2 regions of the Aureibacillus halotolerans genome follow, and region 2 is predicted to be linked to the other one. Evidence: a T-box and tRNA genes for the amino acid it is inferred to sense, from the RefSeq annotation. Region 2 holds a T-box; the other holds one or more tRNA genes.
The links. A T-box is a leader RNA that pairs with one kind of tRNA and senses whether it is charged. The one in region 2 lies ahead of argS (arginine--tRNA ligase), so its partner is inferred to be a tRNA-Arg.
Positions count from the first base shown of each region.

Region 1: it encodes a tRNA-Arg, which carries the amino acid that the T-box ahead of argS (arginine--tRNA ligase) is inferred to sense. The anticodon was not compared.

Region 1 covers NZ_SNYJ01000015.1:72,628-88,348, reverse strand. The annotation lists gene gap (type I glyceraldehyde-3-phosphate dehydrogenase) at 1-956, opposite strand, end outside; gene EV213_RS15590 (sugar-binding transcriptional regulator) at 991-2,019, opposite strand; gene EV213_RS15585 (glutaredoxin family protein) at 2,174-2,419, opposite strand; gene EV213_RS15580 (DUF5367 domain-containing protein) at 2,432-2,818, opposite strand; gene yvfG (protein YvfG) at 3,087-3,296, shown strand; gene EV213_RS15570 (hypothetical protein) at 3,816-4,172, opposite strand; gene EV213_RS20830 (hypothetical protein) at 4,177-4,329, opposite strand; tRNA gene EV213_RS15565 (tRNA-Arg) at 4,679-4,754, opposite strand; gene clpP (ATP-dependent Clp endopeptidase proteolytic subunit ClpP) at 5,310-5,891, shown strand; gene EV213_RS15555 (HPr family phosphocarrier protein) at 5,984-6,247, opposite strand; gene whiA (DNA-binding protein WhiA) at 6,395-7,345, opposite strand; gene EV213_RS15545 (gluconeogenesis factor YvcK family protein) at 7,392-8,381, opposite strand; gene rapZ (RNase adapter RapZ) at 8,382-9,266, opposite strand; gene EV213_RS15535 (NUDIX hydrolase) at 9,345-9,803, opposite strand; gene trxB (thioredoxin-disulfide reductase) at 10,065-11,024, opposite strand; gene EV213_RS15525 (tetratricopeptide repeat protein) at 11,120-12,652, opposite strand; gene hisIE (bifunctional phosphoribosyl-AMP cyclohydrolase/phosphoribosyl-ATP diphosphatase HisIE) at 13,322-13,945, opposite strand; gene hisF (imidazole glycerol phosphate synthase subunit HisF) at 13,942-14,700, opposite strand; gene hisA (1-(5-phosphoribosyl)-5-[(5-phosphoribosylamino)methylideneamino]imidazole-4-carboxamide isomerase) at 14,697-15,434, opposite strand; gene hisH (imidazole glycerol phosphate synthase subunit HisH) at 15,434-15,721, opposite strand, start outside.
Region 2 covers NZ_SNYJ01000013.1:95,463-111,183, forward strand. The annotation lists gene EV213_RS14670 (SDR family oxidoreductase) at 1-632, opposite strand, end outside; gene EV213_RS14675 (glycoside hydrolase family 43 protein) at 668-2,284, opposite strand; gene EV213_RS14680 (AraC family transcriptional regulator) at 2,417-3,340, opposite strand; gene EV213_RS14685 (DUF1516 family protein) at 3,416-3,748, opposite strand; gene EV213_RS14690 (glucose PTS transporter subunit IIA) at 4,199-6,151, shown strand; gene EV213_RS14695 (GNAT family N-acetyltransferase) at 6,143-6,649, opposite strand; gene EV213_RS14700 (NADP-dependent oxidoreductase) at 6,762-7,778, shown strand; gene EV213_RS14705 (YwqG family protein) at 7,829-8,632, opposite strand; gene argS (arginine--tRNA ligase) at 8,713-10,404, opposite strand; T-box leader at 10,445-10,668, opposite strand; gene EV213_RS20815 (hypothetical protein) at 10,728-10,868, opposite strand; gene cax (calcium/proton exchanger) at 10,892-11,941, opposite strand; gene EV213_RS14720 (hypothetical protein) at 12,029-12,469, opposite strand; gene EV213_RS14725 (hypothetical protein) at 12,625-13,041, opposite strand; gene EV213_RS14730 (exonuclease domain-containing protein) at 13,233-13,946, opposite strand; gene EV213_RS14735 (DUF294 nucleotidyltransferase-like domain-containing protein) at 13,924-14,928, opposite strand; gene EV213_RS14740 (ammonium transporter) at 14,950-15,721, opposite strand, start outside.

The DNA of each region.
Region 1 (15,721 bases), on a different contig from region 2:
TAACCAGTTTCATTGTCGTACCAAGAGATAACTTTAACCATTTGATCTTCCATAACCATTGTAGACAAGGCATCCACTGTAGAAGATGCTGTGCTGCCATTATAGTCGGTAGAAACAAGCGGCTCTTCACTGTAAGCAAGCACACCTTTCAATGAGCCTTCAGCTGCTTCTTTGAATGCTGCGTTCACTTCTTCAACAGTAACGCCTTTATCAAGCTCAGCAACAAGGTCAACCAATGATACGTTAGGTGTAGGTACACGCATTGCCATACCGTTCAATTTGCCTTTCAATTCTGGAAGAACTAGAGATACAGCTTTAGCAGCACCCGTAGTTGTAGGGATGATGTTTTCCGCTGCCGCACGTGCACGACGGTAGTCTTTATGAGGAAGGTCAAGAATTTGCTGATCATTTGTGTATGAGTGCACAGTTGTCATCATGCCACGCTTGATGCCGAATTTGTCATTCAATACTTTTGCAAATGGTGCAAGACAGTTCGTTGTACAAGACGCGTTTGACAAGACGTGATGGTTTGCTGGATCGTAAGCTTCTTCGTTTACACCCATAACCACAGTGATGTCTTCTTCGTTTGCTGGTGCAGAGATAATCACTTTTTTAGCTCCAGCTTCAAGGTGCTTCGCAGCGTCCGCACGTTTTGTGAAGATCCCTGTAGATTCAACAACAACTTCAACGCCTAAATCTCCCCAACCAAGTTTCGCAGGGTCTCTTTCTGCAAGAACGGTGATTTCTTTGCCGTCAACGACAAGATTGCTTCCGTTTACAGTAACTGTACGATCTAGTTTGCCGTGAATAGTATCATATTGAAGAAGGTGAGCGAGCATGTTTGCGTCAGTTAAGTCGTTTACCGCAACAACGTCCACATCAGGATTATTTAACGCTGAGCGAAATACGTTACGTCCAATACGTCCAAAACCGTTAATTCCAACTTTTACTGCCATGATAATTCCTCCTTAGTGTTTGAAGATCTATGAATTAAAGGGATGACCCTCTAATAAAAGCTTTAGCAGCACCCTCATCCGTAATGAGATAAGAACGCTTTTGTTCCTTCATACAAGCGCGTATGGCATTCGCTTTTGATGCGCCTCCAGCCACGGCAATAATGGCACCCACCGTATGCAAGTCTTCCAACTGGAGACCAATGGTTTTTACCTTGTGGATAATTTGTCCAGAATTATTGTAGTAAAATCCAAATGCTTCACCAACCGCATTTTGCGCTTCAATATCTGCGAGATCCTCTTTGGATGTGTTCCGTCGCTTTGCCATACTAAGCGCGTCACCGATGCCATGAACGACCATTGTTGCAGATTGAATTAAGTCGAGAACTTCTCTGACCCCTGGTTCACGGATCATAGAGTCATAGGCCGATTGACTCAGCTGATCTGGAACATGAAGGAGACGATATTCCCCAGACGCTTTTTCTGCCATTTTTGCACAGATCGTATTCGCCTGATTTTCAACATCCTCACCTAACCCACCACGAGCAGGCACAAATAACATCTGATGGTGCTTTCCCTCGGGCTTCATCATTTCTGCGACGGCAGCCATTGTCGTCCCACCGGTAACTGCAACAATATTGTTGTCGCCAAAAGAAGCTTTCATACGTTGTACAGCAGCACGCCCAAGCTCTTTCTTCACCCAAGGCATCTCATCACTGTCCCCAGGGATAATCATAACGCCTTCTAAATCCAGCGTTTCCTTAAGGTGTTGTTCAAGCTCACGCAAGCCAGTCAGTTCCTTCATCATGTTTGCCAGCTCATCGACTAGGCGCAGACCCTCATCTGATAACACCATTCCGTGGCTATAAATGTGAATGAGTTCTTGCTCCTTCAAGAAGGAGACTTCAGATCGAAGTGTTCGTTCGGTCAGCTCTAGGCTAGACGCCAACGCTCTGCGACCAATGGGCTGCATGACTCGCATGTACTGTAGGATTTGATATCTTCGTTGAAGAACAAACATCATATCGGGAAGTAATTTTTGCTGCATTTCCACTAGTTCTCGCATATCGAAGATCCCCTTTTACTGCTGACAGGGACGAAAAATGTCCCACGTAGTCAAAAAACGTCCCATGACGGGCAAAAAAATAACAAGAAATCTTGTTGCACTAATATTGTACCATTTTAGACACAGATCGACAACTATTTGCTTAGAGCATACATCACTCAGATTGACTCGTTAAAGCTTGCTCAACGTCATTCCAGTTTATGCGACCTTCCGCAATGATGGAACCGTTAAGTTCAAGGACTGGAATTGAAAGCTGGTAGGCTTCGTGCAGCCGTTCGTCTTTCTCAATGTTCACGACCTGACTGTCTATCGTGTATTCCTTTTGGAGAAGGGTCAGCATCGCTTCTGCTTCTTCGCATAACGCACAGCTTGGTCGGCTGTAAAGGATGATTGATAACATCGTGATACCTCCTCATAGAGACCTTTTAAATATTTTTAATTTTAGCGGCAAAAAACCAGAGACCAATACTAAAGAATACGCAAACAATAGCCAAGAGCCAAACGTCCCATCCATTTGCTGATCCAAGTTGACGAAAATACTGTCAAAGGAAAGAAGCACGACTGTGTCGAGAACCATCCCAGGAAGAGCTATACAAATGGCCGCTTTCAACTGCGCCTCCGAGTTCAGCTTCTTCTTATGATATAGTGGCAACGTTAGGACAGCAACCAAAGGTATAACGAGCACAGACGCCCAGATCAGAAGTATCGGTTGCCCTGGTACAAAGAAAAATTGACCAGCAAGCCTGAAGATCACCGATGCCCCTAACCATACGAGAAAGCCGTATAAAAGAAAAAACACATCGTTCCCTCCAAACTGTCAGTCGCTTGATTGCATGATATAGATGAATCGCCGTGAAATGTAAGAATACAAATCAATTGATCTTTTCCTTGCTATAACCATATTTTCCTAAACCCTTATTGTCAACCTCATTTACAAAACCATTACAATTAAGGAAGATTAATGCTACATCCGACCTACACCAATAACGAGGTTGCAATCTTCTCTCGTTTCAATGCTCCGCATGCTTTATACTACAGATAGGTAACTATAGAAAAGGTGTTGTTCAATGAATCATCAATTGTTTTCAGTCGACTACTTTGTGGACAGCTTCGAGATTTATGTCAAAAAGCACAATGACGTAAAAAGGCAAGATGCTGTGAATGCCTATTATCGCTCTGTTGTTTCGACACTAATTCAAGATCGACTCACAAAAAATTCAGAGATTATGAGAAGACTCCGTAATCTGGACGAAGCGTATACTACGTTTACCAATTAGAAAGGGGCTGTCCCATAAGGTCAAAAAATGAACTTGTGAGAATATCTTCAAGATTTTTTCTGGTAATAGAATTAAACCGCTTCATCAAAATACTTCGCTTGCACCCTAAAGGGTACAAGTGCAACATCGACTCGAGAAGACCTCCTCGTGTTTTCTATGCCGCCGGGCACGGCTTCAGCTTCCTCGGAAAGCAAAAAATCGCTTTCCTGCGGGATCTTCAGCTCGTGCTGTTCCCGCAGGAGTCTACGTATTTTGACTACGCTAATCTTCTGACTCTGCATAATATCAATCGCCACTCAAATTATAAAACATGAAAAACCTCAAGGCATCTGTTCAAATGCCTTGAGGTTTTCTACTTTTAAGAGGCTTTTGAGACAACCCCTTTTGAATGACGCGCTCGAAGGGATTCGAACCCCCGACTGACGTGGTACCGGAAACCACAGGAAACTATGTACGATAACCGTCGGTGTATCAACATTTCTATACCGAACCGCTAATTTACGGATTCGGTATAGATTTCTACAGTGGCTTCACATACTTTCTTACTAGTTCATTTATTTCTTTTGTTGAAATGTTCTGTTTATCTGATTTAGAATACACGGTTAATAGATAAATTTCATTATCTGAAGTGACCAGATAATAAATAATCCTGAATCCCCCACGCTTACCAGTTCGCCCACTTACATTAGCTGACCGAACTTTAAAGGCTTTATTATTAGGATGTTTTAAACCAGGAATAGCATTACCTACCAAGTCGCCATTTTGTAAACTCGTTAATACGTCCCCAATATCGTCTACTGCCTTCGGATGTTTTTTAGTTAAATTACGTAGAGCTCTATCAAAACTTTTAGTAGGTATTATTTGATAATGGTTCATCTAATTATAGATTACCTGAATCCCTATCTTTTTTGATTTGTTCAATCATTTCTTGCCAAGATGTTTTTGGTTGTTTGCCACTACGAATTCTTTCCACTTCCTCAAACGCTTCAGTGAGTGATTCGGTTACCGACAATTCTTTCTTAGTTACAGACATGTCTTTGTCCTCCTCACTTTTTCTTTTGCGCACAACAACACCTCCCAAAAGGTCTTATCATTGTACGCAGAAACCAAATAAAAGATACCATTTTATAGGGGTATCTGTAGTATAATATATACCAACTTAATGAACAATAGTAAACTTTCTGATTAAATAATGCAAGATCTGGAGTATAAAGAAATACACTACATTCACTGAAACGAATGTTATAATCTCTTAGCACTCAATGATTCGGAACCAATAAAAAATAATGGGGCAGAATCGACCTAGACCGATTCCCTCGTATGACGAAAAAACCATAACTGCTAGGTTTTACCATCCACATTCCCCATTAAAACAACCTTGACGCGCTCGAAGGGATTCGAACCCCCGACTGACGTGGTACCGGAAACCACCGCTCTATCCAACTGAGCTACGAGCGCATGAGTATTTTCATAAAGTGACAAAGGTAATTATACGGCATCCTACGTTTGGACGCAAGAGTGAAATGAAAAAGGGATGGGGTCAGATGATCATATGCATCCATGTACTTTGATACCTATCAATAAACACTCAATGCGATCCACAATGCATATATCACGCCAGAGGAGGATCACAAATCGCAGCAGGAAAAGAAAACACGACGAGGTCTTCTTGAGTCGATGTTGCACTTGTACCCTTTAGGGTGAAAGCGAGCGTATGACCGCGAGTATTTAAATCAACCGTGGTGATGATCCAAAGTTTTTCATAAAATTTAATTCCTGAAATTAACTCCGACCACTTTTAGGACAATGCAGACCCCATATTCACTCCACTCCTCACTTCCTCTTCTGTTTACCAACTTAAGTTCCCGGGAAGGATGAATAAAGGTATCTTTCGTCGAATACATGATACAATGATGTTTGAGTACTCTTCAATGAAGCGTATGATTTGACCTTCATTGACCAAATGAGTATGATGACTACATACTATTTAAGTAACTTTAGGAGGAATCGTTAATGAATCTTATTCCAACAGTCATTGAACAAACCAACCGCGGTGAACGTGCATATGACATTTACTCTCGATTATTAAAAGACCGTATTATTATGCTCGGAAGTGGCATTGACGACAATGTGTCAAACTCAATCGTCGCTCAGCTTCTATTTTTGCAAGCCGAAGATGCAGAAAAAGACATCTCCATTTACATTAACTCCCCTGGGGGTTCAATTACAGCAGGAATGGCCATTTATGATACGATGCAATTCATCAAGCCTGATGTGTCGACCATCTGTACTGGCATGGCGGCATCAATGGGAGCCTTCTTGCTTGCAGCTGGAACGAAAGGCAAGCGCTATGCACTTCCAAATAGTGAAGTGATGATTCACCAACCGCTTGGCGGAACACAAGGTCAGGCGTCAGACATTGAAATTCATGCAAGACGTATTATACAAATGCGCGAAAAGCTCAATGAAATCCTTGCTGAACGTACAGGACAGCCGATCGAAACCATTCAACGTGATACAGATCGTGACAACTTCATGACTGCAGAAACTGCCGTAGAGTATGGCATAATTGACTCAGTGATGTCACGTAAATAAAAGTAGAAATAGGATGAAGCGACAATGAAGTTGCCTCATCTATTTAAAAAAGCGACTGGGTTCCCAGTCGCTTTTTTTTTGCTTAAAAATATTTAAGCCACATCTTCTTTTTGTACAAACGAGACAAGCGCCTCAACCGCTTCCTTTTCATCTCTGCCTTCTGCTGAAATGGTGACTTCCTGATCAGCGCCAACGGCTAAGCTCATTAACCCCATAATGCTTTTCGCATTTACTTTCTTCGATCCTTTTTGCAAATACACATCAGCAATGAACCGATTGGCTTCTTGAACAAATATCGCTGCCGGGCGAGCACGCAGTCCTGTTTTTAATTGCACCGTAACTTGTTGTTGTGTCAATGTAATTCCTCCCCTTTATTGAAAGCGCTTTTATATTTAAGATATATGCAACCGGAAGAAAAAATGTTTCATTTTTCGACCGGTCGCCGCCTCATTAAAAAACATGACATTCTTTACAGACAATAGCACTGTCTACTATTTATGTGGTCACACTCTTTCGGGCAATTGCCCTCGTCTTAGTTTTTCGGCAAAATCATCTATTTTCTTTAATCTGTGATTAATGCCAGACTTGCTTATGTTTCCATTCGACGTCATCTCACCAAGTTCCTTCAAAGAAACCTCTTGATACTTCACTCGAAGCTCAGCAATCTCTCTAAGCTTATCAGGTAAGGCATCCAGACCAACAGTCCTTTCAATGAAATGAATGTTTTCAACCTGTCGCAAAGCAGCACCAATCGTTTTGTTCAAGTTCGCTGTTTCACAATTAACGAGACGATTGACCGAATTTCGCATATCACGAACAATGCGGACATCTTCAAAGTGCAGCATGGCCTGATGAGCTCCTATCACAGTGAGGAAGTCAGATATTTTTTCGCCTTCTTTTAAATAGACGATAAAACCCTTTTTTCTTTCTAATGACTTTGCATTTAAATGATAGCAATTTAAAAGCTTCATCAATGCCGTGTTATGCACCTCGTATTGAGAAAAAATTTCTAAATGATACGATGATGTCTCTGGATTGTTTACAGAGCCACCTGCTAAAAACGCGCCTCTTAAATAGGCTTTTCGACAGCAGTCTCTCTCAAGATACTCAGCAGATATTGAATGCTCAAACGTGCGGTTTTCACTAAGAATGCGTAGATCAGATAAAATGTGTGTTGCCTGCTCTTCCAGTCGAACGATGTACACATTGTTTTTTTTAAGACGCATTTTTTTTCGTACAAGCAAACGGACGTTTATTTCATACGCTTTTTTTAACAGCGTATAGATTCGTCTGGCGATGGCGGCATTTTCTGTTTGTATGTCTAAAATCATTTGTTGCTTTGATAAGGACACCGAGCCATTCATACGAATCAGAGCAGATAACTCCGACATTTCACAGCATGGATCTGCCACCCATTGCGTTAGTTCTTTTTTTATCGTTGATGCAAAGGACATCTCTACGCCCCCCTTCTACCGTCTGCGTTTGATGATCCATTCTCGCTCAGTTTTGCCTTTGGTACTGCTCTTTAGCCCCTTTTGAAGCCAAATCATATAAAATACCAGCAATTTGCGTTGTATCATGGCGAACCATTCCTGATGTAATATCAATAAAGTTGCCTTTAATTAATTGAACACCCATTGACGTAAGCAATGCTTCATCAAACATTACCGGTACCGCGTCCTCTTCTGCATATTTTTGCAGAGATACGGCAGGAACCATTTCTTCATTGACGATGATAGTATTAATGCTATTGTTGTTCATATGATTCACAATTGCACGCAAATGATCACTCGCTGTATACCCTGTCGTTTCACCGAACTGGGTCATGACGTTGCATACATACACCTTTTGCGCACTCGCTTTTTCAATCGCTTCTGAGACGCCAGGGACAATTAAATTCGGCATGATGCTCGTATATAAGCTTCCAGGTCCAATAACAATAAGATCCGCCTCTTCGATGGCCTGAAGGGTGTCGGGGAGAGGCTGTACATCCTGACGATCGTAAAATAATCGATGGATTCGTTTGCCTTCTCTCGCAATGGCAGACTCTCCTTCAACCATGCTGCCATCTTCCATCATCGCCTTTAATGCCACGCTCTCATTACATGCAGGAAGGATTTTCCCTTTCACCTTAAGGACTTTACTCATTTCAGCAATCGCAGTGGTAAAATCACCTGTTAAAGACGTCATTGCAGCGAGCAGTAAATTCCCTAAAGCATGGCCTGAGAGAGAGCTTCCTTGAAATCGATGCTGAAACAACCCTTCAATTAGGGGCTCAACCTCCGACATTGCAGCAATGACATTACGTATATCGCCTGGCGGTGGAATATTAAGCTCATGTCGTAATGCGCCTGAGCTTCCACCATCATCTGCAACCGTAACGACGGCTGTTAAATCAACAGGGAACACCTTTAGGCCTCGTAACAGGACAGACAAACCTGTTCCTCCACCAATGGCGACAACCCTTGGCAAACGTGTTTCTGTATTCATTTAAATCGTCCCTGCTTTTCGCTTGTGCGCATCACGATGATTGACACGTACTTTATACTCATTATCAAAATGATTGCCAATGTATTCGGCGAGCGTGACCGATCTATGCTGGCCTCCCGTACAGCCTATGGCTAGAATAAGCTGACTCTTTCCCTCGCGTTTATAGTACGGAAGCATAAAGTGCAATAAGTCCGTTAGCTTTTCAATAAACGCCTGTGTTTCAGCAAATTTAAGCACGTAAGAAGACACCTCATCATCCATCCCTGTCTTTGGTCGCATACTCTCGATGTAGTGGGGGTTGGGCAAAAAACGCACATCAAATACGAGGTCAGCATCAATTGGAATGCCATATTTAAACCCGAAGGATACAATGTTCATCGTAAACAAATCATCTTTGTGCTGCAAAAATTGATCCAAAATGGTCTCCCGAAGCTGACGTGGAGAAAGATTGGTTGTGTCGATGATCTGCTGCGCCCTTCCCTTTAGCTCTTCAAGCATTTTACGCTCCATCTCAATGCCGACCAATGGAGAACGGTTCGCCGCAAGTGGGTGTGATCGCCGCGTCTCCTTGTACCTAGAAACGAGCACCTGGCTTTTGGCATCTAAGTATAGAATCGTCGGATGGATGCTGTTTTCCTTATCGAATTTGTCAAGAACCTCAAAAAGCTGATCAAAAAACTCTCGACCTCTCAAGTCCATGACAAGGGCTGCTTTTGTCATTTTTGAACTCGATTCTTCAATAAGCTCAAAAAACTTGGGCAATAGTGCTGGTGGCAGGTTGTCCACGCAATAGTAGCCCATGTCTTCAAAGCTCCGCATTGCGACTGATTTACCGGCACCTGACATGCCGGTAATAATAACGAGCTGTTGTTGAGCTGAAACCATATGTGTTTCTCCTCCTTGCCTTCCAAATGGATTGAGTAATGTAAAAAGAAGGCACTTCTTTTCCTAAGACATGTATGCTCACGAAGGATCAATACGATATGAAATTAATTGAAAATCCGGTGTATACGTAAAGGTGCCATAGATGACGCCACTTCCTTGTGTCACGTAATCAATAATATGATAATCACCAGGAGCCATCGGTAACGTGGCTATTGTCTCACGAGGATGCCATTGTAAGATACCTTCCTCTGACTTTTGAAGGGCTTCACCGTCAAATTGAGTCGCCAAAAAGGTGAACATCATCCATTCAGATGCTTCGGCATCTGCCTGTTTCATCGTAAAAGTAAAAACCCCTTTTAGTTCTGGGTTTTTCACATAAACTCCTGTTTCTTCGCGTACCTCACGACGGACTGTATCTCTAACAGACTCGCCTGGCTCCATCTTCCCACCAGGAGCTACCCACCAACCGCGACGTGGCTTCTGAAGAAGAAGGAGATGATTTTCATGTAGGACAACACAATTCGTGACACGTTGCATACGACACCTCTTTTCTACGCTGCATGTTTTTCTCTTCAAAGTATACTATGTTTTTAAGCCCGCCTCAATTCTTCAAGAAGCTTGAACGCCTAGAAAATAGCTACATCTAAACAAAAAAAGGGCGCGGACGGGGATCCGCACCACACCATGTATGTTAAAAAAGGGGGTCAATTTATATTGATAGTATACCCCACAGATGTTTCAGGCGTGTTACACAACGTTTAAATGAGAATAACATTATGTTAAGAGATTGTGCGAATGTTAAACAATCTCTTCTTTGGATTTGCTCTCTTCTTCTAATGTTTCAACAAAACCTTGTGCTGCTTGCGCGGCAATGCTCCCGTCTCCAGTCGCAGTGACAATTTGACGGAGTGTCTTTTCACGGATGTCTCCAGCAGCAAAAATTCCTGGAATGCTTGTTTCCATTTGTTCATTTGTCGGAATATAGCCTTCTTCATTTGTGATGCCTAATGAAACAAACGGGTCACTTAGCGGCAGCATACCAATATAAACAAATACACCTTCTGCTGGTAACGTCTCTGATTCACCTGTCTCCACTTGCGACAATTCAATGGCAGACACTTTGCCGTCTGTCCCATGAATTTCTTTTACGTTGTGGTTCCAAATAAAATCGATTTTCTCGTTTTCCATAGCTCTTTTTTGAAGGATCGGTTGCGCGCGAAGTTTATCTCTGCGGTGTACAATGGTCACCTTAGACGCAAAGCGCGTGAGGTACACACCCTCTTCACAAGCTGAATCCCCACCACCAATAACGTATAATTCCTTGTCTTTAAAGAAAGCACCATCACATACCGCGCAGTAAGAAACCCCACGTCCGCTATACGTATCTTCACCTACCACACCAAGCTTTTTGTAATGAGCTCCCGTCGCAATAATAATTGACTTTGCTTTGTATTGTTTCGACCCAGCCTGAATGAGCTTATATTCTTTGTGGTCTGTAATTTCTTTTATATCGCCATAGGCGTATTCGGCACCGAATTTCTTCGCGTGTTCGAACATTTTTGTCGACAAGTCAGGACCGAGAATATGGTCGTATCCTGGATAGTTTTCCACGTCTTCGGTATTCGCCATTTGCCCGCCTGGAATACCTCTTTCAATCATCAATGTTGACATGTTTGCTCTAGATGTATAAACCGCTGCTGTCATGCCCGCAGGTCCTGCACCAATAATGATGACGTCGTACACTTTTTCTTCAGTCATTGTCTGTCTTTCCTCCCATCTGTAACACAACAAAATAACATCGTACATTCAAATGATCTATGCTCTGTTATCATACGATTTTTTCTCAATAACGTCTAATGTTCTGCTCCCTGGAGCTGTTGCTCTTTCCATTCTTGCATAGTCGTTAAATAACTCTTTAGCGTCTGAGCTGGCACGTCATAATACGTGCACGCGTCTTTAACAGAAAGCCCAGTTTCAGCTGTCACCTCAACCGCTGCTGCCCAAACCTGTGCAGACACGCGACGGGTTTTTGAATCGCGAATTAAAACATACCATTGGAACCATTGAGCAAGCACATCGTGCAGCAGCATGGCACTATCTTGTTGACCATTCGAAAAACGTTCTTCAAATAAATGGGCGACACTGAGCATGAGCTGATCACGTTTTGAAAACGCACTGTTCTCAAAAACGTTCTCCTTCAACATGACATGAAGCTTTTCCGCAACAGGATGAAGAGGATACTGCTCTAAGTTCAGGTGTTCAACGGTTGCCTCACGATTAAGCATATAGACGCAAAACAGCTGCCACTCAGGCAAATCCTCATGCTTTAATCCACTAAGTAATTCTCCCTGATACTGATCCATATGCCCTTTGTGTTCCTGAGTATGCTGCGCTTCCCAAGGCTGCTCCGCGTCACTTAGGGATGGATCAATACGTTTAGCGAGTTTCCAAACACTGTGTGCAAAGGAGTTTCGGCCCGTATAGTAAGCACTCAATGATAGCCAATGATAAAATAAGGCATCCCCTTCAAAGTGCCGTGAATACAAATGATTTAGCCAGTAAAAGCCAGTTTGATAGTCTCCAAGCATCGCCAATGTCGCACCAATCTTATATTGATAATCGCTTGTCATAGGGTACACATTGCGAAGCTGCCATAGGCTTTCCTGAAGCTTTTGCTGCTTTCCTAGATGCTTATAGAATACGGCGAGATTGCATATGGCGTGAAGATTCCCCGGATTTTTTTCGAGTACGGTGTCTAGGCGCTTAAAGGCAGCTCGACTTTGTCCTTGATAAAATAACGCAAGGGCAAGGTTATTGTGCGCAGCCCAGAAGGAAGGGTACGTGGAAATGATTTCAAGAAAACTCTCCTCAGCTTCCTTGAACCGTCCCTTCGCGAGCAGTTCCTTCGCTTCCTCTTGACTCGTCACAAGTGGATCTTCATTAAATTCTAGCTCATCCTCATCTAGCACATCGAGAAGATCCTGTGCATCTTCACTAAACTCTCCAACAGGACTTATTGCTAAATAGGTTTTTGTATATTTCAACGCCTCATCAAACTGTCCAAGATGGGCATAGTTGTTTGCCAATAGAAAATACGCTTCTTCCATCCCTTGCTTTGAGACCTGCAAGAGCTCTAACAGCACTTTATTAGAGTCGCTGTATTTCCCTAGCTCTGATAGGCACATCGCAAGCTGTGACTGATAAAAGGTTTCTTGTGGTTCGCGTTTACATGCGAGGCGCAAGTACCGTTCCGCTTTATGTATGTTTGCTAAGCGCATCGCTTTGCTTGCAATATTAAATAAGGTTTTACCGCTTGCATGAAAGGGTAGAATTGTTCCGGTTGTTTCCATAGGTTGTGAGTTTTCCACATACGTTACATCCGACATACATACGCCTCTCCCTTCTTTTTCTCTAACGATTGACGACTGACTATGAACCAGGGGTCCGATAGAAAAGTATATCATACTCCAGCTTAATTCGATACATGTTCTATCCGTGCCCTTATCTTTCCAGGTTAGAGGGGACAGGGTTCAAGAAAATAACCGCAAGAATATTAAGTAATAAGGTGACTTGTTACAGGCAAGCTGCCATACGCTCGGGGCTGTCCCATAAGGTCAAAAAATGACCTTATGAGAATAATTTCAAGATTTTTTTCTGGTAATAGAATTAAACCGCTTCATCAAAATACTTCGCTTGCACCCTAAAGGGTACAAGTGCAACATCGACTCGAGAAGACCTCCTCGTGTTTTCTATGCCGCCGGGCACGGCTTCAGCTTCCTCGGAAAGCAAAAAATCGCTTTCCTGCGGGATCTTCAGCTCGTGCTGTTCCCGCAGGAGTCTACGTATTTTGACTACGCTAATCTTCTGACTCTGCATAAAATCAATCGCCACTCCATCTGTTCAAATGTCTCGAGGTTTTCTACTTTTAAGAGGCTTTTGAGACAACCCCGAAGTATTTTGACGAAGCTTTCGAAAAACATAAACAAAGACCCCAACGAATTCAATGAATCGTTCGGGTCTTTATCATGATAGATTCTATCTTCCAGCCTAAAAGGTTATTTCGCTTGTCGCTCTCGCAGCACGTCTAATACGTCTTGCAAGGGGAGCTGTTGTTCCTTTAGTAACACGAGCAAGTGATACAGAAGGTCGCCGGCTTCCATCGACAATTCTTTTGCATCGCGATTTTTCGCGGCAATAATGACTTCTGCCGATTCTTCGCCAACCTTTTTCAAGATTTTATCCACACCCTGCTCAAATAAGTAGGTGGTATAAGCGCCTTCTGGCATTTCATCGAATCGCTTCGCAATCGTTTCTTCTAATTCTGTGAACACATCACTAGCCGATTGAACCGCATTCTCTTTCGTAAAGAGAGACTGCGTAAAGCATGATCGAGTCCCTGTATGACACGCTGGTCCTGCTGGCACTACTTTGACGACCAAGGCGTCTTGATCACAATCATAGCGAATCTCTTGGATAACTTGTGTGTTTCCTGATGTCGCTCCCTTATGCCAAAGTTCTTTGCGTGAACGGGAATAAAACCAGGTTTCACCAGTGTCTAATGACTTTTGCAATGACTCTTTATTCATGTAAGCAAGCGTCAGCACCTCTAACGTCTTTGCATCCTGTACAATCGCAGGCAGGAGCCCTTGCTCATCAAAAGTCAGCTCATTACTATTCATCGGACATGCACTCCTTTTTGTCGCAGGTAATCTTTCACTTCCTCAACAGATGTTTCCTTGTAATGAAAAATAGACGCAGCGAGGGCAGCATCTGCATTAGCCTTCGAGAAAACATCAAAAAAATCCTCAGCTTTCCCTGCTCCTCCAGAAGCAATTACAGGAATTCCTACAGCTTCTCCAATAGATGCTGTTAGGTCAAGGTGAAAGCCCGCTTTCGATCCGTCTGCGTCCATGCTTGTTAAAAGAATTTCTCCAGCTCCTCGACGCTCAACTTCCCTTGCCCAATCGAGTGCCCGTTTTCCAGTAGGCTTCCTGCCCCCATGAGTGTAGACAAAAAAGTCATCTTCATCTTGTTCATACCTGGCATCGATCGCCGTCACGATACACTGTGCACCAAAGTAATCTGATCCTTCATTAATGAGCTCTGGTCTTAAAAGGGCTGCTGTGTTCACAGACACCTTATCGGCACCAGCGCGTAAGATCTTTTTCATATCTTCTAACGTATTGATGCCTCCGCCAACGGTAAAGGGGATGGCCAAGGTTGCGGCCACCTGTTGAACGACATCCGCCATGGTTTCTCGTCCTTCATGTGAGGCGGAAATGTCCAAAAACACAAGCTCGTCAGCCCCCTGCTCGTTGTAAAAGCGGGCGAGCTCTACGGGATCCCCAGCATCTCGAAGCTCAACAAACTGAACGCCTTTGACGACGCGACCATCCTTTACATCCAAACACGGGATAATTCGTTTTGTAATCATGTTGCAGTCACATCCAAAGCTTCCTCTAGCTTGAAGCGACCATCATAAATCGCTTTTCCAATAATGACACCGCCAACCCCGTCAGAAACAAAGCGTTGTAGCTCCTTCACATCGTCTAAACAGCTTACACCACCTGAGGCGATCACCTCAACCCCAGTTTCCTTTGCTAAAGCGACAATGCCGCTTGTATTTGGACCGGTCAACGTTCCATCTTTGGAAATATCCGTGTAAATAAAGGTCGTGGCTCCTGCCTCAGCGAGTGTTTTTCCTAACTCTTCGGCTGTCACTTCAGAGGTCTCCAGCCATCCTTGTGTGGCCACCAATCCATTCCGCGCATCTATGCCAATGACGATTTGATCCCCATATTTACTTAGCATTTTCTTTGTGAACACCGGATCTTTTACCGCTATTGAACCAAGAATAACACGCGCAACTCCACCTGATAAGTACATGTCAATGTCCTCTTCAGTACGTATGCCGCCACCAACCTGTACCTGTGCACCAGACGTCGCAGCTGCAGCAAGAATCGCTTCGTTGTTTACTGGCTTCCCTTCTTTTGCTCCATCAAGATCAACCATATGTACCCAGGAAGCGCCTGCGTTCGCAAATTGACCTGCCATTTGAGCAGGAGAATCGCCATACACTGTTTCTTTAGCATAATCGCCTTGATATAATCGAACACATTTTCCTTTTAGAATATCAATGGCAGGGTAGATCGTAAATGGAGTGCTCATCAAACTCCTCCTCTGCTTGTCTGTTCAGCAAATCGTTTAAGAATCGCCATTCCTGTTGGACCACTCTTTTCCGGGTGAAATTGAGCCCCCATCACATTCCCTTTTCCTACGACGGCAGGAACCGTTTCTTCATAAGAAGCCGTAGCCCAAACTTCATCGTCCTCCGTATCTGCTATATAATACGAATGCACAAAATACACGTACCCATCTTGAACATCGTGCAATAAAGGCGCTTGGGGTTGCGTAAAGACGAGCTGATTCCATCCCATATGAGGCACCTTATACGA
Region 2 (15,721 bases):
GTAAGGAAAAAGCCTGGGGCAATCGCATTGACACGAATGTTCTGTTCGGCAAGATACACAGAAAGCCATTTTGTGAAATTTTCGATGCCCGCTTTTGCTGCACTGTATGCGGGTACCTTCGTCATTGGGGATGGCGCGCTCATAGACGATATGTTAATGATCGATCCCCCGCGTCCAAGCATACGTCTGGCAAACACTTGCGATGTGACAAAGGAGCCAAGAAAGTTCACATCAAACACAAAACGAAAGCCCTCTGCAGACAAATCGAAAAAGGTGGTCACTTCATCATTATCTAAATCCTTGCTATCAAAGTATTCATTGGTCGTGATCGCTCTCGCGTCATTCCCGCCAGCGCCGTTAACAAGCACATCGCATGCGCCGTACTTTTGAAAAATCTCCTCATCAGCTCTTTCTACCTGCGCTTGATCGAGCACGTCACACTGTACGGCGATGGCCTCACCACCACGCTCCACAATTCCCGCAACAACCTTTTCCGCTTTGGACAGCGTTCGGTTCACGACCGCTACCTTCATGCCACATTCGGCTAATTTTTCTGCCATCGAGCCGCACAATACACCGCCGCCACCTGTGACAACGGCTACTTTCCCTTTTAATTGCTGTGCATTTTCCATTATTATCGCCTACCTTTGTTTACGCATTGTTTTCATTACTCGTCATGCAATTTTCCATAAAAGAAATAATCAAAATCGGCTGGCACGTTTTCGCCTGAAGTATCTTGACAGTGCATACCAACGAAGCCGCCTGTAAAGAATCCTCCTGACCTGATGTAGTCATCCGAAATTTTGTACGATTCAAACGCAGGACCGATATTTACCCAATCATCTCCATTTAATGAATAGGAGAATTGATAGTGTGGTCCACGAACGTCTACTCTTAAATATACTTCCGCCTTGTCATCCTCAATAACGACCTCATGACCGGCAATTGGTTGTGAAACAGCCGCTTGGTCACAACGAACGATATCTAACACTTTTCCTTTCGTTTCATGCCAGGTGACCTGAAGAGACGTCCAATTGTCCGTATTGTAGTAACACACCAAGCCAGCCGCCTGCTGAAACGTCGTTGGATGGACATCCAGCTTTGTTTCTGCTCTAAAATAGAAATCCTGCCAACGCCTCGCCACATGAGCTTGTGTAAACAGTGAGGTCAGGGATTCTTTCCCGTATAAACGAAGGTACCCCGCCCTATCCTTTAATGACATAATGCTGTCATCAAGTGGGATGCGTAAGGATTGAAACTCATGACTTAGCTCAGTCGAAAGAAAATCGTCCTTTGGTTCACGTTCTGGCCATGGGTGCTCTGGGATCGCTGGCCCCTCGACAGTCAAGGTCGGCTGATTTCCACCACCATGGATGTATGGCCAGTTGTCACGCCACTCCAGTTTCGCGATACTTGTCTCTCGTCCTAAAGGACAATAAAGATCACGTCCTGTTAGCGACTTCGTATCATCAGGCAATGGTCGTGCCATGAGGTAAAGCATATACCACTCGTCCGTATGGGTGTGAACAATGGATGCATGCCCTGCCTTTTGTAATGGATTTTCAGGGTATGGCCAGGACGTAATGAGGGGGTTGCTCGGATGAACCTCATAGGGTCCATGAAGTGAAGTTGACCTTGCTATGGTCGCTGCATGTTCATACTTCGTTCCGCCTTCTGCAGTGAGCAAGTAGTAATAATCCCCCATTTTATAAAGGTGCGGCGCTTCTGTCAGTTTTAGGTTCGTTCCTTTAAAAATAATTTCCTTCGGTCCTATAAGCCGTTGCTCTGTATGGTCATATTCTTGTAGAACAATTCCATAAAACGAGTGCTGATGCTGACGCTGGTCCCATACCATATTGACGACGTATTTCTTTCCACTCGGGTCATGAAACAGCGACGGATCGAATCCAGAGCTATTGAGATAAATAGGGTCGCTCCATTCCCCGTCTATTGTGTCACATGTAACAAGGTAGTTATGACCGTCCTTCCATGCCCCGGAGACCACCTTTACATCTGAATAAATCAACCAAAATTTCCCGTCATGATAGGATAGGCAAGGGGCCCATACGCCTCCTGAATTCGGGTTTCCTTTCATATCGAGTTGACTTACTCTGCTCAATGGTCGTGAAACGAGACGCCAATTCTTTAAATCCTTTGAATGAAAGATTTGAACGCCTGGGAACCATTCAAACGTTGAAACAGCTACGTAGTAATCTTCTCCATGTCTACAAACACTTGGGTCTGGATGAAAGCCTGTTAGAATTGGATTCTTAATCGTCGTCATTGATCTCTCTCCCTTTTACTCATTTTACATAAAGCGCTTACAATACTCAACAGCTTGCTTTTTGTCCAGTTTAGGCAATGGACGTGCAACATTCCATGGCATTTTCAATGTTGTTATTTACCCAAATCAGGACTATGGTCCATGTGGATACGTCGTCTGGCTTTTTTGGATCTCTCGATACTGAGATGGCGACAACCCTGACCAGCGTTTGAACTGGCGACTGAAGTGCGCCACATCCCGATATCCCATGACAAGGGAGAGCTCTTCAATCGACATTTGGCTATGCTGGAGACTTGTCTTGCAGTGGTTCAATTTACGCATGGAAACGTATTGGCGAGGAGAGAGGTGGTAGACTTGCCTGAATACTTTTTGAATGTAGGATTCACTAAAGCTCAACTCCTCTGCAACCCTCGTGACAATGCCTTTCCTTTTCGACGTCTGTTCGTGCAATGTTTCAGAAACCAAGATATATTTTTCAAGTTGTTCGGCAATGTCATAGGCAAGCTGAATGGTGTGTCCTGGCACTGCGCTCGTTTTGTCTTGTAACGACAGCGCCGTTGTTAGCGCGCCAAGCATCTCAAACATGAGCGCATAGATCGCAAGCTGATGAGAAGGCTGCTTTATCATTGCCATCAAGCGATCTAAAAACGGACGGATCTGACGAACAAGGCTTGCCCGTGCAGGATAAAAACTTTGATTAGACTGTTGAAAGAAGGGGAGGAACCAACGATCCTCCAGATTAAAATGCAGGCAAAAATAGGTGAACTCCTCTCCCGCTCCTTCGCTGGAATGTCGTACATTCGGCCGGATGAGCATCATGTCCCCTTGTTTCTGCTCGTAAAGCTCCCCGTCCACATAAAACCGCTGCGCGCCTTCTGTAACTAAATTAATTTCATACATCGCATGCTCATGAACAGGATACTCCCATCCTGCCGAAACTTTTCGAATGTGCATGCCGTACAGTTCGAAGGATGTCTTGATATTCGGAAATTTATATTCCTCCAGACGGAAGGCATCGATGGACCGCTGATCTAATGGATCTCCCTCGAATGTCATTATCCACACCTCCAAGTTTCTTTACATTCTGAAAAAAGAAAAGAGACTCCCCTTAGAAAGAGAAGTCGTCCGTTTTTAACCAAGCACACCATAGCCAAGCAAAACCACGAGAAGAAGCACAACGATAACGGCTACGAAAAGTCCAACAGCTTTTTCGCCACGTTTCTTCTTGCCAAGTGTTGCTTCCATCAGCCCAATGGCGACAATCGCCAAAATGGCTTTAATCACAAAATGGAGTGGAAAGCCATAACTAAACAGCATATAGCCACCCGAGAAAATCATAATGACATAAAACAAACGTAAAATCATTGGCAGGACTTTAACATTCGCAAACAGGTAAGACAATACAAATAGAATTACGACAAATGCCCATGAGCCTTCATGAGCTGCCTGCATACCGTCAATCATTTGGACTACACCCCTTTCCATCATCCCCAATACATACGGGGTCGGTATGATTTTACCATGTTCTACACGAAATGAGTAAAAGGAACAGCATTTTCACGAAACCGTCACTTCTTCATAAAAGCACATCATAAGAAGGAATCTACAAAGGGACTATGGAAAAAATAAAGTGGTCAGAAATTAGGGCGTGTCTTAAAACACGCTCAGAGTCATTTGTCACCGCCTTTTCCTCCCCTGCTTCGTTCCTTTTCCTTGACGTACGTCCGGTCCGTCTGCGAAAAAGCGCCTTGCTTGGAACGAAAATTCGGCAACATCTGCTCCCTTCTGAGTTCTCAGACACGCCCTAGTTCTATAGAGCATCACTGAATGACCACTCAAGGACTTCATTCCCATAGCTTATATAAGCCGATTTTGCGTCCACTTAATTCGCATAGAAACGGAGATGAGAACAACATGCTCGATTTTTTACAACGGTTAGGCAAAGCCCTAATGCTTCCGATTGCTGTTCTGCCGGCAGCAGGTATTTTAATAGGTATCGGACTCTTAATGCAAGAATACTCCATCGCTGGAGGGGCATTTGTCCAAGACGCTGGACTCGGCATTACCGGCAATCTCGCAATTATTTTTGCGGCTGGTGTTGCGGTCGGGTTTGCAAAGGATAGTCATGGCGCGGCTGCGATCGCAGGGGTCATAGGTTATTTTATTCTTTCCCAAGGGTTGATCGCGATTGGTGGTGAGGATATTGATATGGGCGTGCTCGGAGGTTTACTCTCTGGGGTGACTGCCGGTTTACTCTACAATCGCTTTAACAATATTCAGCTCCCCGAATTCCTCGCTTTCTTTGGTGGTCGGCGATTTGTTCCGATTGCTACGGCGGGACTTATGCTTCTCGTTACGATTATCCTAGGCTTTGTATGGCCGCCTATTCAAGGATTGGTCGAGGCAGGAGGGCAATCCATTGTAGATGCCGGGGCAGCTGGGGCAGGAATTTTTGGTTTTATTAACCGTCTGTTGATTCCTTTTGGCCTTCATCATGTCATTAATACACTCGTCTGGTTTCAATTTGGCGAATATAACGGCGTTACGGGAGATTTGAACCGCTTTTTAGAAGGAGACCCTGAGGCTGGCATTTTCATGGGTGGGTTTTATGTCATCATGATGTTTGGTATTCCAGGTGCTGCACTAGCGATTGGTCTTGCTGCGAAAAAGGAACGCCGAAAAGCAACACTGTTTGCGATGTCTAGCCTTGCGTTCACTTCCTTTTTCACCGGCATCACAGAACCTGTTGAATTCTCGTTTATGTTTTTGGCACCACTGCTCTATCTCATCCATGCCATTCTCACCGGATCGGCGCTGTATTTAGCCACGTTATTCGATGTGCATCACGGCTTCGGCTTTTCAGCAGGTGTGATTGATTTTGTTCTCCAATCCGCCCAAGGGCGTGGAGAATTAACATTATTGATCATGGGCGTTGTTTACTTTTTCGTCTATCTCGGGCTCTTTTATTTCGCCATTCGCTTTTTTGATCTAAAAACACCTGGTCGTGAGGATGAGGATGAGGAGCTTGCCGTAGCTGGCAGCCCTGGTCATGTCGATACAAACCCCTCCGGCTCATCGAAATTTGATCAGCAGTCCTTGCAGTTTATTGAAGATCTAGGAGGCGGCAGCAACATCCGTACCCTGGACCATTGCGCCACCAGATTGCGCTTAACTGTAGAAAATATGGATCAAATCAATGAAGCAGCGTTAAAATCGCATGGCGCTAGGGGTGTCATGAAGGTCAGCAAAACAAACCTTCAAGTCATCGTTGGCACACAGGTTGAATTTGTCTACAATGCCATGAAGGATTTGCTTAAGAATAAAAGCACCAATGCGGATCAATCCAATGAATCCTCTACACGAAATGAGACCGCAGAGCAAACAGCCGATCCGAATGATATTGCCGCTGTAGCTGCACCCCTATCTGGAAAGCTCATCCCTCTTGCGGACGTCAATGATGACATGTTCTCTACAGGAATGATGGGGGACGGCTTTGCGATCGAGCCAAGCGACGGGACCGTTTGCTCCCCTGTTTATGCCCGTGTCGAAATGATTGCCGACACGACACATGCCATTGGCTTGAAAACAAAAGCAGGAACCGAGTTACTTCTTCATATTGGGATTGACACTGTTGCATTGAAAGGCGATGGGTTTACTGCCCTCGTTGAAGTGGGCGATACTGTTCATCCGGGGCAGGCATTAATCAACTTTGATCTGGAGCGCGTTAAAAAACAAGCGTCTGTGGTCACGCCACTTATTTTCACCAACTTGCCTGAAGGTTGGGCAGTAGAGCACATGGCTACAGGAGATGTGACAGCTGGTCAGACTGGCATTATCCGAGCAAAAGCGGACACTGGTTCACATTGATGCCGTGTTTGCATAAACGAGCACATCCCTGCCATTGTAGGCACTCGTTTTTTCGTAGGCCATGCCAATACGTAGTGCAACAAAGATAGATGCTGGGTGGTTCGGGTGAATGAGGCATATAAATCGTTGAATGCCTAATACATTTTCCCCATAGTCCATACAGGCAGCCGCAGCTTCCTTTGCCAAACCTTTGCCCCAGTATTCCGGCAACAACCAATAGCCAATTTCAATCTCTGTGCGTCCATCGACAAGCTGACGCACAAGCCCAGCGTGACCTATCGGTTGATGGGTTTTGGCATCCAAAATCAGATGGAGTCCTAACCCATCTTTGTACCCTGGCAGCACCCAATATTGCAAGCTTCGTCGGGCCTCCTCGGAGGTCTTTTTCTGCCCATTGCCTATAAAACGGACGACATCAGGATGTTGCCAAAGTGATGTATAAAACATCAAGTCTTCCATTGTATAGCGTCGGAATTGCAATCGTTGCGTCGGATGCATATATGTCCCTCCATTGAAATGTTTGAGAAAGTCGCTTATTGGAAATGTATATTGTATTGAAGAATTATGTACGATAAGAACGAGTTTGAACCTACGATAAAGGAGCTTGGCTATGGAATTGAAAAATGAACAGTTACTACTTATAAACAGACCATCCGGGTTACCTACAAAAGAGGATTTTTCATTCGAGCAATTAGATACACCTGTCTTAGGCGAAGGTGAAGTCATTGTTCGTACTTTATACCTTTCTGTCGACCCTTACATGCGTGGTCGTATGAACGATACAAAATCTTATGTGCCTCCGTTTCAGTTAGATCAAGCGATTTCTGGTGGGCTCATAGGAGAAGTGACTGAAACCGCCACGGATACTTTTGCTGTCGGTGATCTTGTGACCGGCATTTTGCCGTTCCGACGTGTCAATGCCGTCAAGGAAAGCCTGCTCAGGAAAATTACATCGGATCCGCTTCCTCCATCCGTTTTCTTAGGACCACTTGGCATGACTGGATTGACAGCCTACTTCGGCCTGCTTGACATCGGCAACCCTTCGGAGGGAGACACCTTAGTTGTGTCCGGTGCAGCTGGAGCTGTTGGTAGTTTAGTATGTCAGATTGGAAAATTAAAAGGTGCTCACGTGGTAGGTATCGTGGGATCAGATGAAAAAGCAGCGTATCTCAAAGAATTAGGCGTTGACGCAACAGTGAATTATAAAACAGACGATGTGCCCTCTGCTTTGGAGACCGCCTGTCCAGATGGGATTGACATTTACTTTGATAATGTCGGAGGTCCTGTATCAGACGCTGCCCTTTCACTCATAAATGACGGTGCTCGCATCCCGATTTGCGGTCAAATATCATTATATAACTTACAAAAACAAGACGTTGGGCCTCGCATCCAACCGAACTTACTAGTAAACCGTGCCTTAATGAAAGGATTCATTGTCTCTGATTACGCGCATCGTTACGCGGAAGGCGAAGCCCAACTAACAGAGTGGCTATTGCAAGGTAAGCTGACGTACAGAGAATCTGTTATTGACGGCTTTGAAAACACTGTAGATGCCTTTCTCGGACTCTTTTCAGGCACGAACATCGGCAAGCAGCTTGTGCATGTCGCAGATCCCGTTCGTCACTAAAACCTCATTACATTCACTGGGAAACAAAAAATGCTCATAGCAGACCTGTGCTATGAGCAATCCCAGTTGTATAATACTTGATCAAAGTTGCGGTTTTTTAAGTCCTCTTCACGAATAAAAAAGTTGGCTACGCCACAGTCTCCCCATAAAATGCCCATTGAATAGTCTGTATCTATCTGAAACAATAGGCGCGAATGCGACTGGTGTTCATAGACCCTAGGGTCCTCTTGCGTGAAATACGCGTATCCCCCTATTTTATGTCCCTGCCCTCCGTGGAGATCATTATAGTCCCCCCACGTCGTATCTGCTTCATGTCCGTATTGCTTAAAAAAGTGCCACGCGTCATCGTGAAAGTGTGTTTTAAAGCGAACATCACCGACGGACACCATTTCCTCATCCAAAACGGCGAACAAGGCAATGTCGATATCGTCCTCTTCAAAAGGCGAGCTGTCGATCGTCCTCACAAATGAAAAATCAGACATAAGCTCCTGCTCTTCGAAAAGCTCTTCAAAATACAATACACGGAAATCCTTTTGGCTTAAAGGCTCATCAAAGTCTATTCCGTACACGTCATCGCTGACGGAAATGTAAAACTGAAGAATGCCTTTGTCTGGATAATCTTCAAGCGCAGGAAGTTGTGCGAAGTTCAATTGCGCCAACAGCTTCATTGGAACCCCATGGCTGTCCTCAGGATACGATTCATTGTTTGGAAAATAAGGCGTACCCCCGAATTTGCTATCGTAAGGGCCTGTTTTCGCTAGCACGCCGCGCAAGCGCACGAACGGTAACATCGTCTGCTCAAATTGTTCTCGATACGTTTCTAACACTTTAGGCAATGCCAGTTGTTTTTTCATTTTTCTTCCCACCTTTGCCACCAACATCTCTGTGTATCTTACATGCCTACAAGGCACCCTGCAAGCTTCAAGGTGTTTTGTTACATTTTCTCTGGCGCCTGAATTCCCAACAGTTTCAGCCCATCCTCTAACACAGTGGCAACTGTCCACACAATCGTCAAACGTGTAGCTTTGTTCGCAGAATCGTCGATGATACGCACTTGGCTATAAAATGTGTTGAACGCTTTTGCCAATGAAAGCAGATGCCTTGCGATGAGTGAAGGATCTGTCTGCTGCCACGCTTGCTTAATTTTTGCTGGCCATTCTTCCAATGCTTTAACGATCGGCCATGCCTCCTCGTCAATTTCTGTTATTGTATGCTGATCAGCTTCGCTCCATCCCCCTTTTTCTAACAGCGTTTTTGCTCTAGCAAAGGTGTACTGAAGATACGGACCTGTTTCACCTTCAAAGGTAAGCATCTGCTCCAGAGAAAATTCCACATCATTTTGGCGATAATGCTTTAAATCATGGAAGATCAGCGCCCCAACAGCAACCTTTTCGGCCACCTTTTCCATCTCAAATAAATGAGGCGTTCTTGCTTGGATCGAGGCGAGCGCGCGATTTTTCGCCTCATCTAGAACGTCTTCTAGCATGACGACGTGCCCCTTTCTCGTGGACATTTTTTTCCCACCAGATAAAAGCAGTCCAAAAGAGACATGCTCCACTTGGTCTGCCCAAGAGGCACCCATCTTTTTTAGCACCTCCTTCACTTGAACAAAATGAAGCGCCTGCTCCTGCCCTACCACATACAACATTCGTGTTGGTTCATAGGACGTGTGACGATCAAACGCCGCCGCCAAATCTCTCGTAGCGTACAATGAAGCGCCATCCTTTTTTTGAATAAGACAAGGGGGCACCTCACCATCCAAGCGAACAACTGAAGCCCCTTGAGACTCTTCTAGCAAACCTTTGCTTTTAAGCTCATTCACAATTGGTTTCATTTTGTCGTTATAATAGGCCTCGCCTCGCACAAGATCAAAGCTCACATTAAGTCGTTGATACAAGTGATTAAACGACTCTAAAGACAGCTCACGAAACCAGCGCCAAAGCGCCAACGCATCTGCATCCCCTGCTTCGAGCTTTACGAACCACTGTCTGCCTGCATCCTCCAACTCAGGAGTATGTTTTGCCTCCTTGTGAAAACGAACATACATCTGAAACAAGGCACGAATGGGGTCTGCTTTCGTATCATACTCCGTATGCCATAATGTATATGCTGCAATGAGCTTACCGAATTGCGTCCCCCAATCGCCAATATAATTAATGCGGATGGGCATATAGCCATTTTTTTCAGCAAGTCGAGCTATAGATTGCCCTATGACCGTTGAGCGAAGATGCCCCATTGAAAAAGGCTTTGCAATGTTCGGAGACGAAAAATCAATCGGAACGTTTGCGTTGTTCCCAGAGCTGTTTGAGCCGTAGGTGCTTCCATTGTCCAATATCTGTTTCAGCACTTGATTCGCAATGATATTGCGATGAAAGAGCACATTGACATACCCGCCTACAGCAACGACGCGCTTAATCCAAGGATGGTGAAGGCGCTCAGCAAGCTCCGAAGCAATCACTGTCGGTGCTTTCCTTTGTTGTTTAGCCAAGATAAAGCATGGAAAGGCCAAATCTCCATGCCCAGCTTGTTTCGGGGTCTCTATCAGCTGATAGACGTCATCTAAAGTTACATTTTCCGCAACCGCCTCTTGTACGACCGTACTCCAAATCGTTTTCAATGATTCCATTTGCCCAACCCTTTCTGCACGCAAAAAACCCCCATCTCAATAAAGAGACGGGGGTCCGTGGTGCCACTCTTATTGGAAAGATCATCAAATAAATCTTTCCCACTTCCTAGTCGATAACGCGACTAACGTCAAGCCCTACTTTCTTCAGACGTTCAGGCCTGCTTCTCCAGAGTCCGGTTCACTGCTGGTTCATGACTGGGCTCTCACTCTCCCCAATTCGCTAAGCATGCGCCAAACAGCTACTCTCTCTTTCGTTGACATTTTAGATAAAATTTCTGAAATTATACCAAGGCTGATCCTGAACGTCAATAGTCCTTTGCCATTTACCGTGGGGTTTTCGGAAATGCTGGCGGCGTCTTGCTTTGTTTCGCCAGCTTTTGATACACCTCTCTATACGTCCAGCCTGAAGCACTCAGTTGAGTACGATTGTTTTTAGTGGAAACGGTTGCCGTATACGTCTTCATTTTAGATCACTTCTCCTTTTCGTTTAAAGAAAATAAAATCCGATCGCTAAAATAATATACGCCCCAAGCAATAGCGCTCCTTCAAACCAATTCGTATCGCCATCGTTGGTCACTGAAATCACAAGAAATATAGAAACGATCATTGCAATAAGTTCAGGTATTGTAAACACCAGGGCCATTGGTTGTCCAATCAGAAATGACAAAAACACAAGCAGTGGTACAACAAACATTGCAATCTGTATCGTTGACCCTAAAGCAATTTCAATGGCGACATTCATGCGATTTTTGTACGCCATTAAGACGGCTGACGCGTGTTCCGCAGCATTCCCGATGATGGCGACGAGAATAATCCCAATAAAAAGTTCACTCCATCCAAACGTTCTCGCCACATCCTCTAATGTATGTACGAGCTGCTCGGAAATGTACGCGACCGCTGCCGTAGTTAATCCAAGTATGATGGTCGCTTTACGCGCTGACCACTCTGGGGTTTCTTCCTCTTCAGGTTCATCACCTGGCTGAGAATAAACACCTCGATGAGTCACTAGCCGGAAAATAAGAGCTAAAGCATAAAATACGATTAACACAATAGAGATGGCAATGCTCATTGTATAGGTTGTTTCCTCTGATACTTGTTGTGAAAAAATCTCTGGAATAACAAACGCGACGAGCACTGCAAAAATTAGCAGCCCAGAGTGATGACGCGCATCATGCACATTAAAGGTTTGGCGTTTGAATCTTAATCCCCCAACAAAAAAGGATAACCCTGCAACAAGTAACAGATTCCCAATAACAGAACCAGTGAGGGAGGCAAGGACCACATTCACAAGCCCCGCCTGCAAAGCAAAAATCGAGATAATTAATTCCACGGCGTTGCCGAACGTGGCGTTGAGCAAACCACCCAGCCTTGGACCGGTGACGATTGCCAAGCTCTCCGTTGCCCTGCCAATATAGGCAGATAACGCAACAATCGTTAAAGAATAGACGATAAACATTAGCGTAGAGGACAGATAGAAGCTACCCAGAACTGAAAATGGGACACCAATACAAACCATCCAAAAAAACACACGATTCAATTTGAGGACTTCCTTTCATTTCATGGCGATCATCCACCATACTTCTGATTTACCCGTTTTACATAAAATCTAACATTTTTTTGCCTATTAATTGGGCACCGCACCGGAAAGCACCAGTAAAAGTTCATCTACAGAAGACGACATTTCACACTCATACCACGATCCTTCAACATCTTTCAAAAGGACCCAAGGCTTTTTTTCCTCCGGAATAACGACGACAAGCTGAATGACTTGGCCGCTAAACGACGTATTGTCTATAACAACAGGCGGCATAAACGGAATACGCACTAAAACGCCATCCCTAGGCAACCTTGATGCAGAATCAATTTTTTTATACGCTGTGAACGATGTAAACAATCGCAAGCTGGCCCTTTGAACTAGCTCCCCGTTGGCCCACACCTCCTCCACTCCACTCGTCAAGTGAAGCATACGTACTGGTGGGATCTCATGGCTTCTTGCCGCGGAAGCCTGGGAAACGTCAAAAGACCACAGCCAGAGAACAGCCATAGCAATGACAAGCCCTTTCATCTTCCCAATCAACTCCTTTACAAGTAGGATTGCCCAAGTAAAAAAGAAGTATGTGATTGATTGAATTTACTTGCGGGCTTGACGCCCAAGGCACGCTTACCAACTCACACACCTATTAACCACTACACCAAAAAAAGAACCCACGTGTGAGTTCCTTAAAATCGTTCCAATTGATCTACCTTAGCGGTCCACTGACCTTGCCCTAGGATGCCTTGATGATGCTTCGTCATTTGCAGATGAAGGGAGCCAGACAACACTTTTGGGTCGCCAGTTTGCTTATCTGTAGTAAAGGAATCCATAATAACTTGAACGTCATAGTCCGGCCCCTGACCATCATTCACAAAAATAAAATGATCTGGCGCAGGTAAGTTATGCGCTTCGGTATACTCATAATAATAGCGTAGCTGTTCATAATCTGCGGTAGACATGGACTCTGGTTGCACGCCTTGTTGCACCATAGACAACATATGTCGCGCTTCCTGTTCGGGAGAATCCTGAACGTAGACAACGCCAACAAATAAAATAGCCCCTAGCAAAACCATGCCGAGAAGCATTTCTAATCCTGCTTTCATTTGGTTCACCTCATGTCTTTGTTTTGTAAGCTTTTGTTCATGCAGTTTCGCATGAAAGCCACTAAAGACACGGTCGTTCTAACTGGCCGTGAGAATAGTGCTCCTCTGTTAATGGAAAGCTATTGTACACCCATAGCATTCTTTTTACAAGTGTTATGCTTCCCAATGCAAGCTGCCTATATTCTCATTTCTTAAAACATGCCGAGCTGTTCGTATACATCCTGCAGCGTTCTCACAGATCCTCTTTCAAAGCTGGACACACTGTTGCACCAGAGCGTGGCCGTCACTTTCGCGTCCTCAAGGGCATGATGCCTATGCTCAATCTCAATGCCTGCTGCTTGACAGCACTCGTCAAGTGTCGTTAATTCTGCAGATTGATACGCCAGTCTAGCAAGCCACATCGTATCGACAATACGTCGCTTGAAGCCCATTCCCCACGTGTCTAAAAACGCCGCCTCCATAAATCGCTTTTCATGTCCTGCATGGTGAGCGACCAATACATCGGTACCAACAAAAGAGAGAAACGATGCGAGCACATCCTTTATTGCTGGAGAATCGAGCAATTCTTCATGCGTAAGCCCCGTCAACTCAGCGATTTCTGGCGCAAGCGGCTCTTCGTATAAGACCGTTGAATAAAAGGTGTCGTCTGTACATTCGCCGTTTCTCACTTTAATCGCACCGATGGACAGAATGACATCGCCTTTGTCTGGCCAAAACCCAGTCGTCTCAAAGTCAAACACCGTCAACTCCAGCTGCTTAAGAGGCACCGATAACGTTTCATGGCGTTTCATCTCTCGTTGGAGCTTGCGTACAAAGGCGGCATGACTAGGATTGGTTTCTGATAAGGAAGAAAACCCACGCCCTCCGAAGCGACGCATCATATCAGAAATTCGTTGAAATGGCATGGGAGGAGCACCCTTTCCTTACTTTTTGATGAATTTGCTGATGAATACGTCCAGCTTCTTTGAGCAAATGCTTGAGCTGTTTCTTGTCTTCCTTCCCTAACGATTTCACATCGACGTAATGGACATCCTCATAGGCACTGTTTGCTTCTTTTAAACGCAAGCGAAGGGCTAACAGGTTTTCGTAATCGGTACGCCACCTCGGCAAATCTGTATTGCCAGGAAAGCGACGACTTAACTGCTCTAAACGGTCTAAGGTTGAGGTTTCCAGCAATGCCTCTTCAATCGCCATCAAACGAACACTATTGATAAAAGGGAGCAGCGCTGTTTCTTTTAATTGCAGTGCTCCGGTATGTGGTCCATGGTCTTCCGGCAACAGCTGATCAAAGACACCCATTGCTTTTTTTCGTTTGCGCGTGTTTTCCTCCATTCGGCACAACACGTCCTGCTTTTGAAGCACACGCTTGAACACATGGCCTTTGCTCCTGGCAAGCAAAGTATCGTCACCTAAAACTGTGCGTCCATCCATGAAAATGATTAAATGACGAATTGTTTCCCACGCACTCTCATTCATCCAATATTCGAGCTGTTCAAACCAACCTGCTTCAGATTTGCACCAGCGTGGATAGGAGCTCATTACCTTTCCTTCACAGTAAGGGTACCCAAGCTCGTACAAGCCATCACTTAGCTCTTTTCCAAGCCCCAGAAAATACTCTTCATGCCCCTCTTCAGTGAAGACAATACCATGATCCTGATCACTCGCTGACGCCTGTTCCATTCGTCCCGCACTTCCCATCACAAACCAGTTAAACGCCACAGGCGGCTCCCCGTAAACGCGCGAAAAGCGGCCGAGTGCCGCCTCCGCCGTTCGCGTCAAAACATGATCATGAAGTTCTCGAAGCTTTGCAGGATGATAAGCCGCTTCACTCAACTGCTCATCACGCCAGATCCTGATCTCTTCGTATACATCTGGAGTGTCAGTCACAAGCAAAACTCCTCTCCATAGCTAGCCTTTAAATGAATTCCCTTGTGGTGCCGAAGTTGCTGATTCTTTTGATGCAGCTTGCTCGACAACGGCTTGCATAGACTCTGGATAACCGTAACTGCCATGCTCAGCCATATCAAGACCCATAATTTCTTCCTCTTCAGATACTCTCAAGCCACCAAGAACAGCTTTCAAGACTAGTAGCAGGACAAAGGCAACGCCAAACGCGTAAAGCGCTGAAACGCCAACACCCGTTGCTTGCACGAGCAACTGCTCGAATCCGCCTCCATAGAAAAGACCTGCACGCCCACCATTGGCAGCCGCCAATTCTGGTGTTGCGAAAAATCCAGTGGATAATGTGCCCCACACACCTGCCATACCGTGAACAGAGAGGGCAAAAATCGGATCATCAATGTTTAATTTTTCAAACAATATCATACTATAGTAAACCAAAATACCGGCAACGAGTCCAATGATAATAGCACCAAGAGGTGAAACGAATGCACAGGATGCTGTAATGGCGACGAGACCAGCAAGTGCTCCATTGAGCATCGTTGGTACATCAGACTTTCCAGCACTCATCCAAGAGACAGCAAGTGCTCCTATCGCCCCTACGCCTGCTGCAATGTTCGTGACAAGCGCAACATAGCCGAAGAAGCCATCATCTACACCGAGCGTGCTTCCTGCATTAAAACCAAACCAACCGACCCATAGAATTAATACCCCTAAAGCCGTAAACACTTGGTTGTGACCAAACAATTGATTCGGTGAACGGTCCTTATTGTATTTGCCA